2 regions of the Paraburkholderia sp. JHI869 genome follow, and region 1 is predicted to be linked to the other one. Evidence: predicted binding sites of a transcription regulator. Region 1 holds the regulator's gene; the other holds the start of a gene.

What was found. Region 1 encodes FliA, which starts transcription of late flagellar genes. Its sites were predicted from a motif close to CTAAAGTTTNNNNNNNNNNNGCCGNTA; they were not measured.
Region 2: VSR72_RS35710 (flagellin) is a predicted target of FliA. The motif match lies at 1,549-1,575, and genes of this name have one in related genera.

What each region holds. Positions count from the first base shown of each region.
Region 1 covers NZ_JAYMSC010000055.1:16,714-24,103, forward strand. The annotation lists gene VSR72_RS42255 (flagellar basal body protein) at 1-468, opposite strand, end outside; gene flgA (flagellar basal body P-ring formation chaperone FlgA) at 715-2,028, shown strand; gene flgM (flagellar biosynthesis anti-sigma factor FlgM) at 2,210-2,560, shown strand; gene VSR72_RS42270 (flagellar protein FlgN) at 2,611-3,054, shown strand; gene VSR72_RS42275 (RNA polymerase sigma factor FliA) at 3,223-3,954, opposite strand; partial or broken gene VSR72_RS42280 (MinD/ParA family protein) at 4,344-5,126, opposite strand; gene flhF (flagellar biosynthesis protein FlhF) at 5,119-7,206, opposite strand.
Region 2 covers NZ_JAYMSC010000032.1:78,579-85,968, reverse strand. The annotation lists gene VSR72_RS35715 (aldo/keto reductase) at 363-1,304, opposite strand; gene VSR72_RS35710 (flagellin) at 1,667-2,821, shown strand; gene fliD (flagellar filament capping protein FliD) at 2,962-4,530, shown strand; gene fliT (flagellar protein FliT) at 4,557-4,865, shown strand; gene VSR72_RS35695 (tetratricopeptide repeat protein) at 5,085-7,390, shown strand, end outside.

The sequences.
Region 1 (7,390 bases):
CGAGACGACCGTCATGCCGGACTCGAAGTGCAGCGCGTTGTCGGCGAACTGCACGCGTTCGGTGTCGAGGTCGACCGTGTTGCCGTCGAGCGCGGGCTGCACCGGCGTGCGGTACATGAGCTGGCTCTTGTAGGCATCGGTCGGACCGCCCGTCGGGATCAGCTTCGCGTCGCCGGCCATGTGGCCCGACTCCGTGGCCGCCATCGTCATGCCGCTGGTCACGCCCGCGGGCTGCGCCATGGCGAGCGGCTGGGCGTTGCCGCCCGAGGTGGCCGTCATGCCCACCGTACCGCCGGCGCCTTGCTGGCGCAGTGCGCCCGCGAGCGAGGCCGAGAAGTCCACGTCGCGCGCCTGGTAGCCCGGCGTGTCGGCGTTCGCGATGTTCGAAGAGATCAATGCCTGCCGCGTGGCGCGCACATCGAGCGCTTCGCGCCCAAAGGCGAATTCGGCATCGAGTTTGTCCAGCATCGGGCGTTCTCCGTGAAACGAAAAGGATTCGGCGTGAGCGCGGCGGGCTCGCCAAAAGGCGGGGAAACCGGCGCAAACGTTAGGCGCGTGGTCCGAAGGCCTTTGCGCATGGAGTGGAATATTAGGCGGGGGTGGCAAGAACCAATCGGACGAATAGCCGGTAAAGCGCCCCTCTATTCGACGCAAGCGCCCGGGGGCCGCCGCCTAGAATGCGAGTCGTGTTAATGCATTCGATGGAGAACGACGATGCCGCAGACTGCCTCTATCCGTAGGCCGCACGCCGGCCTGGAGCGGCGTGCGCGCGCGCTGTCGTGGCGCGCGTCCTGGACGTGCGCGATTGCCTGCGCATTGGGTGCCGCGAGCGCCCATGCGCAGACCCCGGCGCAGCCCGAGGGCGCGGCCGGGCAGATCTTTATTGCGGGCAACGGCGACCGCGCGGGCTCCGACGCGGCGCAGATGAACGCGCTGCTCGTCAGCAACGCGAAGAAGCCTGCCGGGGCGGCGCCCGTCAATGCTGCCGCCAACGCGCCCGCGAGCGACGCCGCGCCGCTGCGCGCGGCCAGCTACGCCGATCTGAATTCGCGCGGCGTGCCCGAGGATGCGCGCGCGGGCGTCGAGTCGAACGGCATGATCACGATTCCGGGTCCCGGCGAGCGCCCGGCCCAAGGCGACGCGCCGCGCATCGTCACGATTCCTTCGCCGGGTGCGAGCGCCCAACCCATGCGCGTGCCGGCGGCCAACCCGAACAACGCGGGCGCGCTTCAGCGCGTGAACCTGTCGAGCGCCGCGAACCGCGTCGCCCCTGTGGTCGTGGACGCCGGTGCGGCGGCGGTCGCCAACGCGAAGCCGGCTGCGAACGTTGCCAACGCAAGCACCAGCGCACCGCCCGCTCCCAATACCAGCGCCGTCGCCACGAACGTGCAGACCACGCCGCCGGGCCAGCAGGACGGCGAATCGATCCGCGCCGTCGCGCTCAACTTCCTGCAGCAGCAGTCGGCGGGCTTGCCGGGCCACGTGAACATCACGGTCGCGCCGGTGTTTCCGCGCGGCCTCGCCGCGTGCACCTCGCTCGAGCCGTTCATGCCGCCGGGCGCACGCACGTATGGCCACACGACCGTGGGCGTGCGCTGCATCGGTGCGAAGCCGTGGACGCTCTATGTGAGCGCACGCGTGGCCGTCGAGGTGAACTACTACGTGGCCTCGCGCCAGATCGGCGCGGGCGAAGCCCTTTCGGCCGCCGACTTCATGCCGCGCGCGGGCGACCTCGCGAGCCTGCCGCAGACCATCATCACCGATCCCAACCAGGCGACGGGCGCTGTCGCGCTCGCGCGCATTGCCGCGGGACTGCCGCTGCGCACCGACATGCTGCGCAGCGCGGCTTCGGTGGTCATCGGCCAGACGGTGAAAGTGATCGCCGTGGGCAGCAACTTCACGATCTCCGCCGAAGGCAGCGCGCTCAACAACGCCGAGCCCGGCCAGCAGGTGCGCGTGCGCACGAGCGGCGGCCAGATCATCTCGGGCGTGGTCAAGGACGCCGGAACCGTGCAGGTGCAAATATAGGGCCGGTAAGCGCTGGTAAGGGCCGGAACGCGGTGGCTTCAGCCCCGCCCGGCGGCCCGATCCGGCCGTTTCCGGCTTTGTGCGCCAGCACACGTAACAGCATGTAACGGTGGGATTTTCGCGCTAAAGTTCGGCCCGACCTATGCCGTTATCAAGGTCAAATCGATCAGGAAAGCCCATCGTGAAAGTTGACTCCTCCACCCGCAATGATCCGCGCACGCTGCAGGATGGCCTCGCGCGCTCGCAAGCTGATTCGACCGGCGTAAGCGCCGCCGGTACCGACACCGCAGCCACCACTGGCGCGGCAGGCACGGCCGGTGCCGCCCAAGGCGGCGCGAACGTGAGCCTCTCGTCGCTTTCGTCGACGATGCGCTCGCTCGCCGCGAGCGGCTCGGCCGACATCGACACGGCGCACGTCCAGTCGATCAAGGACGCGATCCGCAACGGCACGTTGCAGATCGACTCCGGCAAGATTGCCGACGGCGTGATCCAGACCGCCCGCGACCTCATGAAGCCGACGTCAGGCAACTGACACTCGACCAACGAGCGCCGCGCAAACCTCGCTTTTTTTGGTGCCTAGCAATGAAAGATGCCCTGTTGGCCACACTGATCGACGAACACGCCACGGTTGAGGCGTTCGCGTCGCTGCTCGCCTATGAAGAGAAGGCGCTCGTGTCGGCCGACGGCATGGAGGCGCTGCCGCAGATCGTCGAGCAGAAGACCACGCTCACGCAGCGTCTGGCTGGGCTCGAAAAGGCGCGCGACGCGCAACTGGCAGGCCTCGGTCTCCCCAGCGGCCGTAAAGGCATCGAAATGGCCTGCGACGGCGACACGCGCCTTGCGAGCCAGTGGGCGCTGCTCAAAGGTTCGACCGAACGCGCGCGCCGCAGGAATCTCACGATCGGCATGATGATCCGCACGCGCATGGAGCATAACCGCCGCGCGCTCTCGATCCTGCGCGGCGAAACGGGCGGCGGCGCGATGCTGTACGGTCCCGATGGGCGGCTGCCGGCGTTCGGGCTGTAAGCACCCAGCTCGCCAAAGACAAAAAGCCGAAGCGGTGATGCTTCGGCTTTTTTGTTTGTGCAATCCAGTCGGCCAACAAAAAAGCCGGAGTGCTCCCGCACCCCGGCTTTTTCACCCTCGCCTCACCCGGCCCGCGCTCACAACCGCCGCGCGGACCCGTCTACCGCCTCAATTCTCCTGGCCGGCCCACGACATCTCGCGCAGGCGCGTGCGCAAACGCGCCACTGCCTGGCTGTGCAGCTGGCACACGCGCGACTCGCTCACTTCCATCACCGCGCCGATTTCGCGCAGGTTCATGCCGCGCTCGTAATAGAGCGACATGAGCAGCTTCTCGCGCTCGGGCAGCCGCTCGATCGCCTCGACGAGCGCGCCGCGCAGGCTGTCGTCGAGCAGCGCCGACAGCGGGTCCGAATGATCGACGCAGTAGCGGTCGAGGAACGGTTCGTCCTCGGCGGAGCGGTCGAAGTCTTCGTAGTAAATGAGCTGGCTGCCGTGCAGGTCCTGCAGCATGCTCTGGTACTCGTCGAGCGGCATGCTCAGATGCTCGGCGATCTCCGCCTCGCTCGCCGAGCGCCCGAGCCGCTGCTCCACTTTGTGCACCGCGCTTTCCACTTCGCGCGAGGTGCGGCGCAGGCTGCGCGGCAGCCAGTCGTTGCTGCGCAGCTCGTCGAGCATCGCGCCGCGAATGCGCTGGCTCGCATAGGTCTCGAATTGCGCGCCCTGATCTTCCTTGTAGCGATTGGCCGCATCGAGCAGGCCGATCATGCCGGCCTGGATCAGGTCGTCGAGGTCCACGCTCGCCGGCATTTTCGCCACGAGCTGCAAGCCGAGCCGTCTCACGAGCGGCGCGTACTTCGCAAGCACGTCGGCCTGCGAAATTTTTCCTTGAGCGTTATACATCGACATCGTGCTCTCCACTTCTCATGTCCCTGATTGGCGTCGTCGTGCGCACGTCAGACGTGCTGCGGCGACGTCCGCTGCGCGGGCGTATCGGTCCGCCAGCCCACGTGGGCCGGTGCGGACGCGGATGTTGCATTGGGTGCGGGATGCACACCCGTCACGGCCGCTACGAACGAATCGGCGTTCGCGGCGAGCGTGCTGTGTGCGGCGTTTGTTCCTTGCGTTGCGTGCGTTCCATGCGTTGCATGCGCAGCGTGTAGCTGGACGCCGGCTTGCGGCGCGCCGTCCAGGTCGTCGGCGGGTGCGTCGCCCGCCGCTTCATGTTCTTCGTGCGTCGCGACGAGCGAGCCGCTCGCGCGCGCGGTGGCCGGCGAGCACGCCGAGACCGCGGGCCGCATGGGCCAGTGCGGCAGTTCGGCTGCCACGTGCCGGAAGTCGCGCGCGGCGGATGTCGACGGAAACGCATCGACGATGCAGCGCGCGAGCTTGAGTGCCTGCGCCATGTGTTGATCGGCAGCGACGCTTCCGGCGCTGTCGAGCGACACGCTCAGGTAGCGGCTCGCCACCCCCGCGAGATTCTCGATCGCGGTCTGCGCGTCGCTTGCGTTCGCCACATGATTCGCGAGCACGCGAAACTGCGCGATCGCATGCGCGAAGTGCAGCCGTTTCATGCACGCATAGGCGTCCGTGATCGACTGCGCACCGATGCGCATCACGATCAGCACGTCGTGCGCGTGCATGGCGAGCGGCGACAGCGCGCCTTCGGCATCGAGCTGCGCGTCGATCAATACGATGTCGGCGGGGCCCGAAATGACCTTGTGCAGTTGCGCGCTCGTGTACTGCGCGCGGTTGTCGCGCGAGGCGGCCAGCACGCCGAAGCCGAGCGCGTGACGCCCCACGGCTTCGTCGAGTGTGCGCTCGCCGCGCATCACGGCGGCGAAGTTGCCGGCGCCGCGTACTCCGCCTATCAGCGAACAGACCGAGCGGGGTCCCAGACACTCGTCGATGACGAGTACGTCCTTGCCCTGCGCAGTGAGCGCAGCCGCGAGATTGACCACGGTGGTCGTGCGTCCGGGCGAACCCGCACCGCCCGTCACCGCGACCACTCGCGAGCCTTCGCGCGCGAGAAGCCGGCGCAGCCCTTCTGCCTGATCGATTACGAACTTATCCAAACCTGACCTCGGGAGCCTGCGAATTCGAACGCGTCGAGAGAGCCGACAGCAGCGCCGGGATATCGTCTTCGTGCGGCACGAACGGCGAGCTCTCTCGCGGAATGCAGAAAGCGCTGCGGATCAGGAAGCGGCGCGTCGCCACATAGAGGTTCTCTGGGACCTTCTGGCCCGTCGAGACGTAATGCACCGGCAGCTTGTAGCGCAGCACGGTGTCGAGCGCGCTGCCGAGGTTGGTCGCCTCGTCGAGCTTGGTGAGGATGCAGCCCGTGAGCGGTGCGTTTTCGCTCTGGTAGGCCTGCACGACTTCGTTGAGCGTGTCGCCGTGGTTGGTCGCCGAGAGCAGCAGAAGGCGCCGCACCGGGCGGCCCGCGCCGCACAGCATGGCGATCTGGTCGGCCACGGCGCGATCGCGCTGGCTCATGCCGATCGTGTCGATCAGCACGATGTGCTTGTTCTTGAGTTCGGTGAGCGCGAGCTGGAGGTCCGCGCCGTCGCGCACCGCGTGCACCGAAACGCCGAGGATCTTGCCGAAGATGCGCAGTTGCTCGTGGCCGCCGATACGGTAGCTGTCGGTGGTGAGCAGCGCGACCTTGCTTGCGCCGAAGCGCATCACGCAGCGCGCGGCGAGCTTCGCCGTGGTCGTGGTCTTGCCCACGCCCGTCGGGCCCATCAGCGCGAACACGCCGCCGCGCTCCATGAGCGCTTCTTCGTCTTCGAGCACCGGCAGGTTCGATTCGAGCACCGACTGGAGCCACTCCATGCCGGCCTCTTCGGTTTCCACTTCGGGCAGGCGGTCGATCATCATCTTCACGAGCTGCGCCGAAAAGCCTGCTGCGAAAAGCTGCTTGGTGAGCGCGCCCTGCACCGGGCTGCGGCGCTGGCGCTCGCCCCAGAGGAGGCCCGCGAACTGCTCTTCCATCATGCCGCGCATGGAGGCGAGCTCGTTCATCACGGTTTCGTTCACAACCTGCTCGATGCGCGCGCGGATCGCCTCGCTCACGGTTTGCGCGGCGTCGGCATTCTTGCTGGACGTGGGCGCGGGACCGGCGGCCTCCGGGCCGTGGCCGAGGCGCTGCGCGGCGCGGCGCGCGGCGACATGAGCGGCTTCCAGCGCCCAGTCGGGCGTGCTGGCGTCGACGTCGGGCGGCAGCACCGGGTCGGCGACATTGCCAAGACCACGTGCGGCTGCGGTCGCGGGCGTCATGGCCGGCACGCGCGGCGCATTCTGCTGGTTCGCGATGCGGCGGGCGTGGTCGATCAGCCAGGGGTTCGACTCGGCCATCGTGCGCGGCACGTCGCTCGTGTGCGCTGCGGCGGCCTGTTCGAGGCGCGCGGCGGCTTCACGTGCGACGGCCGGGGCGCTGGCGTTCGCGGCCGGCGCCGTGGACGCAAACGATGGCGCAAAGGCCGGCGTGGCGAGCGACTCGGTCGCGGCCTGCAGCGCCATTTGCAGCGGCGTTTGCTGACCCGGCATGGCTTGCTGTGCCAGCTGCGCCGCTTGCATCGTGGACTGCAGCGTCGCGGGCATCGGCGATTGCGCGGCCTGCTGGCCAGCTGCTGCCCGCGAAGAAGGCGAAAGCGGCGCGATGGCGGCCGAAGCCGCCGACGCTTCCTGGCCGAGCGAGACCGCGGTGTCCGCGGCGTGATCGCCATCGGCATCGGCGTCGGCATTCGCGCCGCCCTTTTCGGCGCCCACTTCCGGGCTTGCGCCAAACACGGAGGAGAACACGTCCGGCATGCCGCTCGCGTAGGGGTTCGCACCGCCAATCGGGGCGGCGAGCGCCGCCGGGGCTGCGCCGGACGCGGCGCGCGGCGTGCGCGGCATTTGCGTCATCGCGGCGGAAGGCTGCGCGAACGGGCCACCCTGGCCACCCTGAGCACCCGAGCCGCCCAGACCTTGCGCTGCGGCAGCATCGGCCGGCGCGATCGCCGCGAGATCGCGGTCCGCGAGCGCGACGATTTCAACGCTGCCGTCGTCGAGCGTACGGTTCGACAGAACGACGGCGTCCGCACCCAACGCTTCGCGTACGAGCCGTAACGCGTCGCGGCTGGTGCCACCGATGAATTTGCGAATGTTCAAGCTGTGCCCCTGATGAGGTGAGCGGCTTATGCCGCCGCCGGTCGTCTGTTGCTGGAATGGCGCTGGATTGCTGCCGGCCGTGCGTCGCTCGCAAGACCTTTTCCGATGTTGGAATTATTTCGAAGGTGAGGCCCCCATGATCGATGGATCAGGGCGGAGAAATGCGGGTAATTCGCGGAATCGG
Region 2 (7,390 bases), on a different contig from region 1:
GCCGCTCACGCGCCGGCCCTCCGGTCGTTCGCCACGCTGGGGCTGAACGAGAGGCAAGGCGGCCACGGAGGCCGGAAAAGAGAAGTAGGGGGTTCACAGCGGAACGCGATCAGGTCGACCTTGCTGCAACACACCTGACCGCCGGTTTGCGGCCGCCAACAGTAACGAACACGGCAACAAAACAGGCAAAGATCTCAATTCACTCTCAATGATATCAGGAAAGGATCTGCCTGACCAGGGTTTCTTGATTCTACTCAGTGACTTGCGTGGCGCACGGCGATTGGCGTGCCGCAGCGCCGCGCAAGTCCTGTCAATCAGGACACCTGGATGAATGCCGCTTCTCGCGCATCCGGCACCCGCGCTCAGGCGCTCGCGTCGTTGAGCGCCTGGATATCGGCCGGATCGAGCTTCAGCCGCACGGCCGCCGCAAGGCTCTCCAGCTGATCCAGCGAGGTCGCGCTCGCGATCGGCGCGGTGATGCTCGGGCGCGCGATCAGCCACGCCAGCGCAACCGCCGCGAGCGTGCTGCCGTGGCGTTCGGCCACGTAGTCGAGCGCCGCGAGGATCCGGATGCCGCGGTGATCGAGGTACTTCTCGACGCGCGAGCCGCGCGTGCTCTTCGCGAGATCCTCGCGCGAGCGGTACTTGCCTGAGAGGAAGCCGCTCGCGAGGCTGTAATAGGGCACGACCGCGAGCTTCTGCGCCATGGCCACCGGTTCGAGATCGGCCTCGTAGTGGGCGCGGTCGTACAGGTTGTATTCGGGCTGGATGATCTGGTACGCGGGCAGGTCCGACTTCCTCGACACCGCGAGCGCCTCTTCGACGCGCGCGCCCGTGTAGTTCGATGCGCCGACCACGCGCACCTTGCCGGCCTCGATGAGCCGCTGGTACGCGCCGAGCGTCTCCTCGAGCGGGACTTTCTGGTCGTCCTCGTGCGAGAAGTACACGTCGATGTAATCGGTCTGCAGGCGGCGCAGCGAATCCTCCACTGCCGCCGCGATGTTGGCGGCGGAAAGACCCGGGCGGCGCGGATCTTTTGCGACCTTCGTTGCGATCACCACCTTCTCGCGCTTGCCGCTCTTCGCGATCCACTTGCCGATGATCGTCTCCGATTCGCCGCCCTGGTTGCCGGGCACCCAGGCGGAGTAGACGTCTGCGGTGTCGATGAAGTTCAGGCCGGCGTCGGTGAAGGCGTCGAGGATCGAGAACGAGGTCGCTTCATCGGCGGTCCAGCCGAAGACGTTGCCGCCAAACATGAGCGGGGCGACCTGCAATGCGGAAGTGCCGATCCTGCGTAGTTCCATGGGGCCTCCAGAAAAAGGGCGAACGGGGAACCGTTGAGGATACGCCGCCTCGCCAGGCGCTGCAGCCGGCACGGGCACACCTCGATGGGCGCTTTCGCTAAACCACGTGCAATACCTGCCGTAAACACACTTGCAAACTGCATGACGCAGAAATGCGTGAGGGAAGCGGGAAGCACAGCGCGCGGTGTAACGGGATTTATTTTTATGCAGCGCGCAAATGAGGTCTCGATTGTCGGTGCTTCCCCTCAAGTTTTTTTTACCCACGCCGACAACCTTCACTGAGGCGGCCAGCAATGAAAGATTGCTTCCGCCGCGGCCATAGTGGCTTGTAACGGGCTTCCAGCCCGCTTAGGAGAATTTCCATGCTCGGAATTAACAGCAACATCAACTCGCTCGTCGCGCAACAGAACCTGACCGGCTCGGGCAGCGCACTGTCGCAAGCGATCACCCGCCTGTCGTCGGGTAAGCGCATCAACAGCGCAGCTGACGATGCAGCAGGTCTCGCGATCTCGACGCGTATGCAGACGCAGATCAACGGTCTGTCGCAAGGCGTGTCGAACGCGAACGACGGCGTGTCGATGATTCAAACGGCGTCGAGCGCGCTGTCCTCGCTGACCAGCAGCCTGCAGCGTATCCGTACGCTGGCCGTGGAAGCTTCGACGGGCACGATGTCGTCGAGCGACCAGGCCGCTCTGCAGAAGGAAGTTGCACAGCAGATCCAGGAAGTGAACCGTATCGCGTCGCAAACGACGTACAACGGCACGAACATTCTGGACGGCTCGGCTGGCGTGGTGTCGTTCCAGGTCGGCGCGAACGTCGGTCAGACGATCAGCCTGAACCTGAGCCAGTCGATGTCGGCTAACAGCCTCGGCCAGGGTCTGCTGCAGACCGGCACGACGGTCGGCACGATCTCGGACCTGAGCCTCGACGCAGCGGGCGTGTACACGTCGTCGGGCGCAACGATCACCTCGGTCAACGTGGTTTCGGACGGCAACGGCGGCTTCACGTTCACGGACCAGAACGGTACGGCGATCACGAGCGGCGTCGCTAACGCGATTTTCAGTTCGGGTACGGCTACAGGCACCGGCACGGCGATCACCGGTCTGGCGCTCTCTTCGGGCGCAACGAGCACGGCGCAGGGCACCGCGATCACCAACGCGATCACCGCAGCGGTTTCGCAGATCAACGCCGTCAACGCCACGTCGACTGTCGCGAACCTCGACATCAGCTCGGTCCAGGGCGCAAACGTCGCGATGGTCTCGATCGACAACGCACTCGCAACCGTCAACAACCTGCAGGCAAACCTCGGCGCAGCGCAAAACCGCTTCACCGCGATCGCAACGTCGCAGCAAGCTGAGTCGACCGACCTGTCGTCGGCCCAGTCGCAAAAGACGGACGCAGACTTCGCGCAAGAAACGGCAAACCTGAGCAAGGCGCAAGTGCTGCAGCAAGCTGGTATCTCGGTGCTGGCACAAGCTAACTCGCAGCCGCAGCAAGTTCTGAAGCTCCTCCAGTAATCGCTTACGCGATGAACTGACCGGAAACCGCGTCGCGCGGCGCGGTTTCCGGATCGAAAGTACCCGGTGGGAGGCATGCCTCCCATCTTGCATTTGCAGTTCGACCACCTCACGGACTCACCGACGCACGGAGTATCCCGATGTCAACGATCACGTCTTCATCCGCCGCCAGCACAGCCGCAGCGACCGTCGCCGCAGATCAAGCAGCGCTTGCCTCAGCCGCCCAGTCGATCATCAGCGGTTCGACCGGCAATTCGTCGATGGATGTGAGCACGCTCGTGACCGCGCTGGTGAACGCCAAGACGGCGGGCCAGGTTGCCGCGCTGACCGCGGCGCAGTCCACTGATAACACTGAAATTTCCGCCTTTGGCGCGCTGTCGGCGGCGCTAAGCGCACTGCAATCGGGCCTCAATACGCTTTCCGACGGCACGCTGCAAACGACCTACAGCGCCACGATGGGCGGCACCGGCATCACGGCCACGGCCGGCGCGGGCGCCGTCGCGGGCAGCTACAGCATCAGCGTCTCGCAGGTCGCGCAGGCCCAGGCGCTTTCGTCAGCTGGCTTCACTTCGACCCAGCAGCTCGGCACGGGCACGCTCGCGGTTTCGCTCGGCAGCTCGTCCTTCAACGTGTCGATCGACAGCACCAACAACACGATCTCGGGTATCGCCGCGGCGATCAACGGCGCGAGCGGCAATCCGGGCGTCGTGGCCACCGTCGTGAACGGCTCCGACGGCGCCCACCTCGTGCTCAGCTCGTCGACCACGGGCGCCGCGAACACGATCAGCGTCGCCGTGAACAATCTCAGCGGCGACAACGGCCTGTCGGGCCTCGGCGTGACCTCCACCGCAAGCACGACCGGCGGCCAGTCGACCTTCACCTCGACGTCGACGAACGCCGCCTACGCGTGGTCACAGAGCACTGCAGCACAGGACGCCGCGTTCTCGGTCAACGGCATTGCCGCGACCAGTTCGACCAACTCAGTCACGACCGCGATTGCCGGCGTCACGCTCAGCCTGAGCCAGGCGGCGCTCAAGGGCGGCACGAGCGCCTCGAGCAGCACGAGCGGCAACGACACGCAGACGCTCACGATCGCGCCGAATACCACGGCGCAGGCGAGCGCGATCAACAACTTCGTGACGCTCTACAACACGCTCGTCACGACGATCGGCACGCTCACGGCGTACAGCTCCACGTCGTCTACCCAAGGCCCGCTGCTCGGCGACTCGACGCTGAACACGATCAACAATACGCTGGCCTCGATCGTCGCCAATGGCGTGCGCGGCCCGGCGGGCAGCACCTCGTCAGTGAACCTCGCCTCGATCGGCGTGACGCTGAACGCGGACGGCACGCTTTCCGTCGATAGCACCGCGCTCAACAGCGCGCTGACGAGCAGCCCTGCGACGGTCGCCAAGCTCTTCAACTCGACCAACGGCGTGGGCGAACAGCTCAATTCGAGCATCGCGACGTTCACGCAGACGGGCGGCATGATCGACTCGCGCACCAGCGCGCTGAACGCCGATCTGACGAGCATTGCCTCGCAGCAGACCAGCCTGAACGACTACATTGCGCAGCTCACCACGCAGTACAACGCGCAGTTCACGGCGCTCAACACGCTGATGGCGACGATGAACAGCAACCAGCAGTACCTCACGCAGCTCTTCGGCGGCACGAACAGCGCCGGCGCACTCGCCACCAACAAGAGCTAAGCGCAACGCGCACAGGAGAGACGGACATGGCGGACATCGAACAGACAGTCCTCGTCGACAGGATCGTCGCACTCACGGGCGATATCGAGCATGCCGCGGCGCTCGACGACTGGATCGAGGCGTCGCGCCTCGTCGAAGCCCGTTCGCCGTTTCTCATGTCGCTGAGCGCGCGGCAGTCGCCCGCCGCACTCGCGGCGCTGCGCTCGGTGATTGCGCGCGACGCCGCTGTCATGGCTAGCGCACAGCATTCGCAAGGCGCACTGCGCGTGGAATTCAACGCCGCCATGGGACGCTCGAAGGCCGTCGGCATGTATCACCAGACTGCGCGCCTGTAAGCCGCGCGCAAGCCTCGATCGGCCTCACCGAACAATAAAAAACTGCGCCAGACCGTGGCGCCCCTGTATCGCTCAAGCCCGCCTCGCGCGGGCTTTCTTTCGTCTGGAGCCAGCCGCGCCCCATCGCTCAAATTAGCAGTGGAATTGCCATTAGCTCCCCGCTTCGGGAAGGAGGGGCCGCGCCGATAATTTCCACGATTGCCCTATTGCGCGAAGACCATGAATCTCACCACGACCGAAGCCGATACGCTTGAACTCACACCCGAGCAGCAGCTCGAGCAGGACATCGCCCTGGTCATGAGCAGCGCGATCGAGCACCATCACAAGCAGGAATACGAGGACGCGAAAGCACTCTACGAAGCCATTCTGAGCGCGCTGCCCGCGCACGCCGACGCCAACTACAACCTGGCCGTCCTGCTGGTGCAGATCGAGCGCCCGAACGACGCGATCCCGTATTTCGAAACTGCTTTGGGCGCTAATCCGAACAACGGCAACTACTGGGTCAGCTACATCAACGCGCTCGCCAGGAGCGGCCAGTCGGCGGCGGCATGGGTTGCGATCGAGATCGCGCAAAAGCGTGGCTTCCGAGGCCCGGCCTTCGACGGTCTGATCGCACAATTGGCCACGCCCGACGAGACGGTGCCCACGGCCGCGAACCCGACCCCCTACGCCACGCCCGAGCAAATCGAAGTTACGGTAGAAAGCCAGGACGCGCCGTACACGGCGCAGCCTCAAGCTGCGCGCGTCAGCACGCGGCGAGCGAAGCCTCAGGAAATCCAGCAACACCTGACGCTGCAAAATCGCGATCGACACCAGGAAGCGCTGGCATTGGCGCGCAAGCTCGTTGCGCGCTATCCAGACGACGACCGTGCGTGGCGCGCACTGACCGCTTCGCTTCACCACTGTGGCCAATTCGCTGAGACCCTTGACGCGGCGCGCAAGGTGCTCGAATACGCGCCGCAGGAATTGCCGACGCGATCGGTGCTCGCCGACACGTTGCGCCTGTTTGGCCGTCACGCGGAAGCGGAAGTCGAGTGCCGTACGATGCTCGCATCGCAGCCGGACTATATGGAGGCGCGTCGCATTCTGGCATTGGCGCTGCAGGGACAGCGACGATTCACGGAGGCGCTCACGGAAAGCCGCCGCGCTGTCGAACTCGCCCCCAAAGTTTCGGCGCCGCACAGCACGCTCGGCTACATCCACATGGAACAGGGCGAGGTGCTGGAAGCCGAGCGGGAGTTTGCTGCGGCGCTTGAGCTCGAACCCAACGACGACGTCACACACAGCAACTTGCTGTTCTGCCTGGCTCACAACGACAACATCGGACCGGTCGAATTTCGCGAGGCACATCGTGAATTCGGAAAGCGTCACGAGGCGCGCGCGCGCAGCATCATCAAGCACCACGCGAATCACCGCGATCCGCATCGCAAGCTGCAGGTGGGCTTCGTCTCCGGCGACCTCCTCAATCACGCCGTGTCGTCGTATGCGCTGCCGGTGATCGAGCAGATCGCGAACGATCCAGGCATCGCGATGCAGTTCTATTACACACACACGGTATCGGATCAAACCACAGAGAAGATGCGCCGCCACGCCGCGCAATGGCACGAAGTCGCCGGCCTCGACAACGACTCTCTCGTCGAGAAAATTCGTCGCGACCGCATCGATATCCTTATCGATCTGTCGGGGCACACCGGCCGCAACCGACTCGTTGCGCTCACGCGCAAGCCCGCACCTGTGCAGGCGTCGTGGATCGGCTATCCGGCGACGACCGGTCTCGAGGCAATGGACTATCTGATTTCGGACCGCCATCTCACACCGCCGGGCTTGTTAGACGAGCAGTTCGTTGAAAAGCTCGCGCTTCTGCCCGCCATTGCGCCGTTCCAGCCTCCGCACAACTGCCCGCCAGTCAACGGCTTGCCAGCACTGCACAACGGCCACACCACGTATGGGAGCTTCAACCGCGTCAACAAGCTGCGGCCCGACGTCATCGCCCTGTGGGCGCGCGTTCTGCGCGCGGATCCCACCTCGCGCATGGTGTTGGGCGGGATGGCCCCCACGCGCGACCAGGAGATTCTCACCGCATGGTTCGAGGCAGAAGGCATCGACGCCTCGCGCCTCACGTTCCGGCCGCGCACGAGCATTGCGGTTTACTTGCAACAGCATCACCAGGTCGATCTCTGTCTCGACACGTTCCCGTACACCGGCTCAACCACGACGCTCAATTCGCTCTGGATGGGTGTGCCGACAGTCACGCTGCCCGGCAAGACGATGGCGGGCCGCGGCAGTGTGTGCTGGCTGCAGCACGTGGGCCTCGAGGAATACATCGCGCACGACGCCGACGATTTCGTCGAACGCGCAATTGCGCTCGCGCAGGACACGAAACGCCTGCAACAAGTGCGCACAGACCTGCGCGATCGCTGCAAGCAATCGGCTGCATTCCAGCCGGCGATGGTGGCAGCTGGCCTGTCGGTCGCGCTGCGCACGATGTGGCAACGCTGGTGCGCGGGCGATGCGCCCGTTTCATT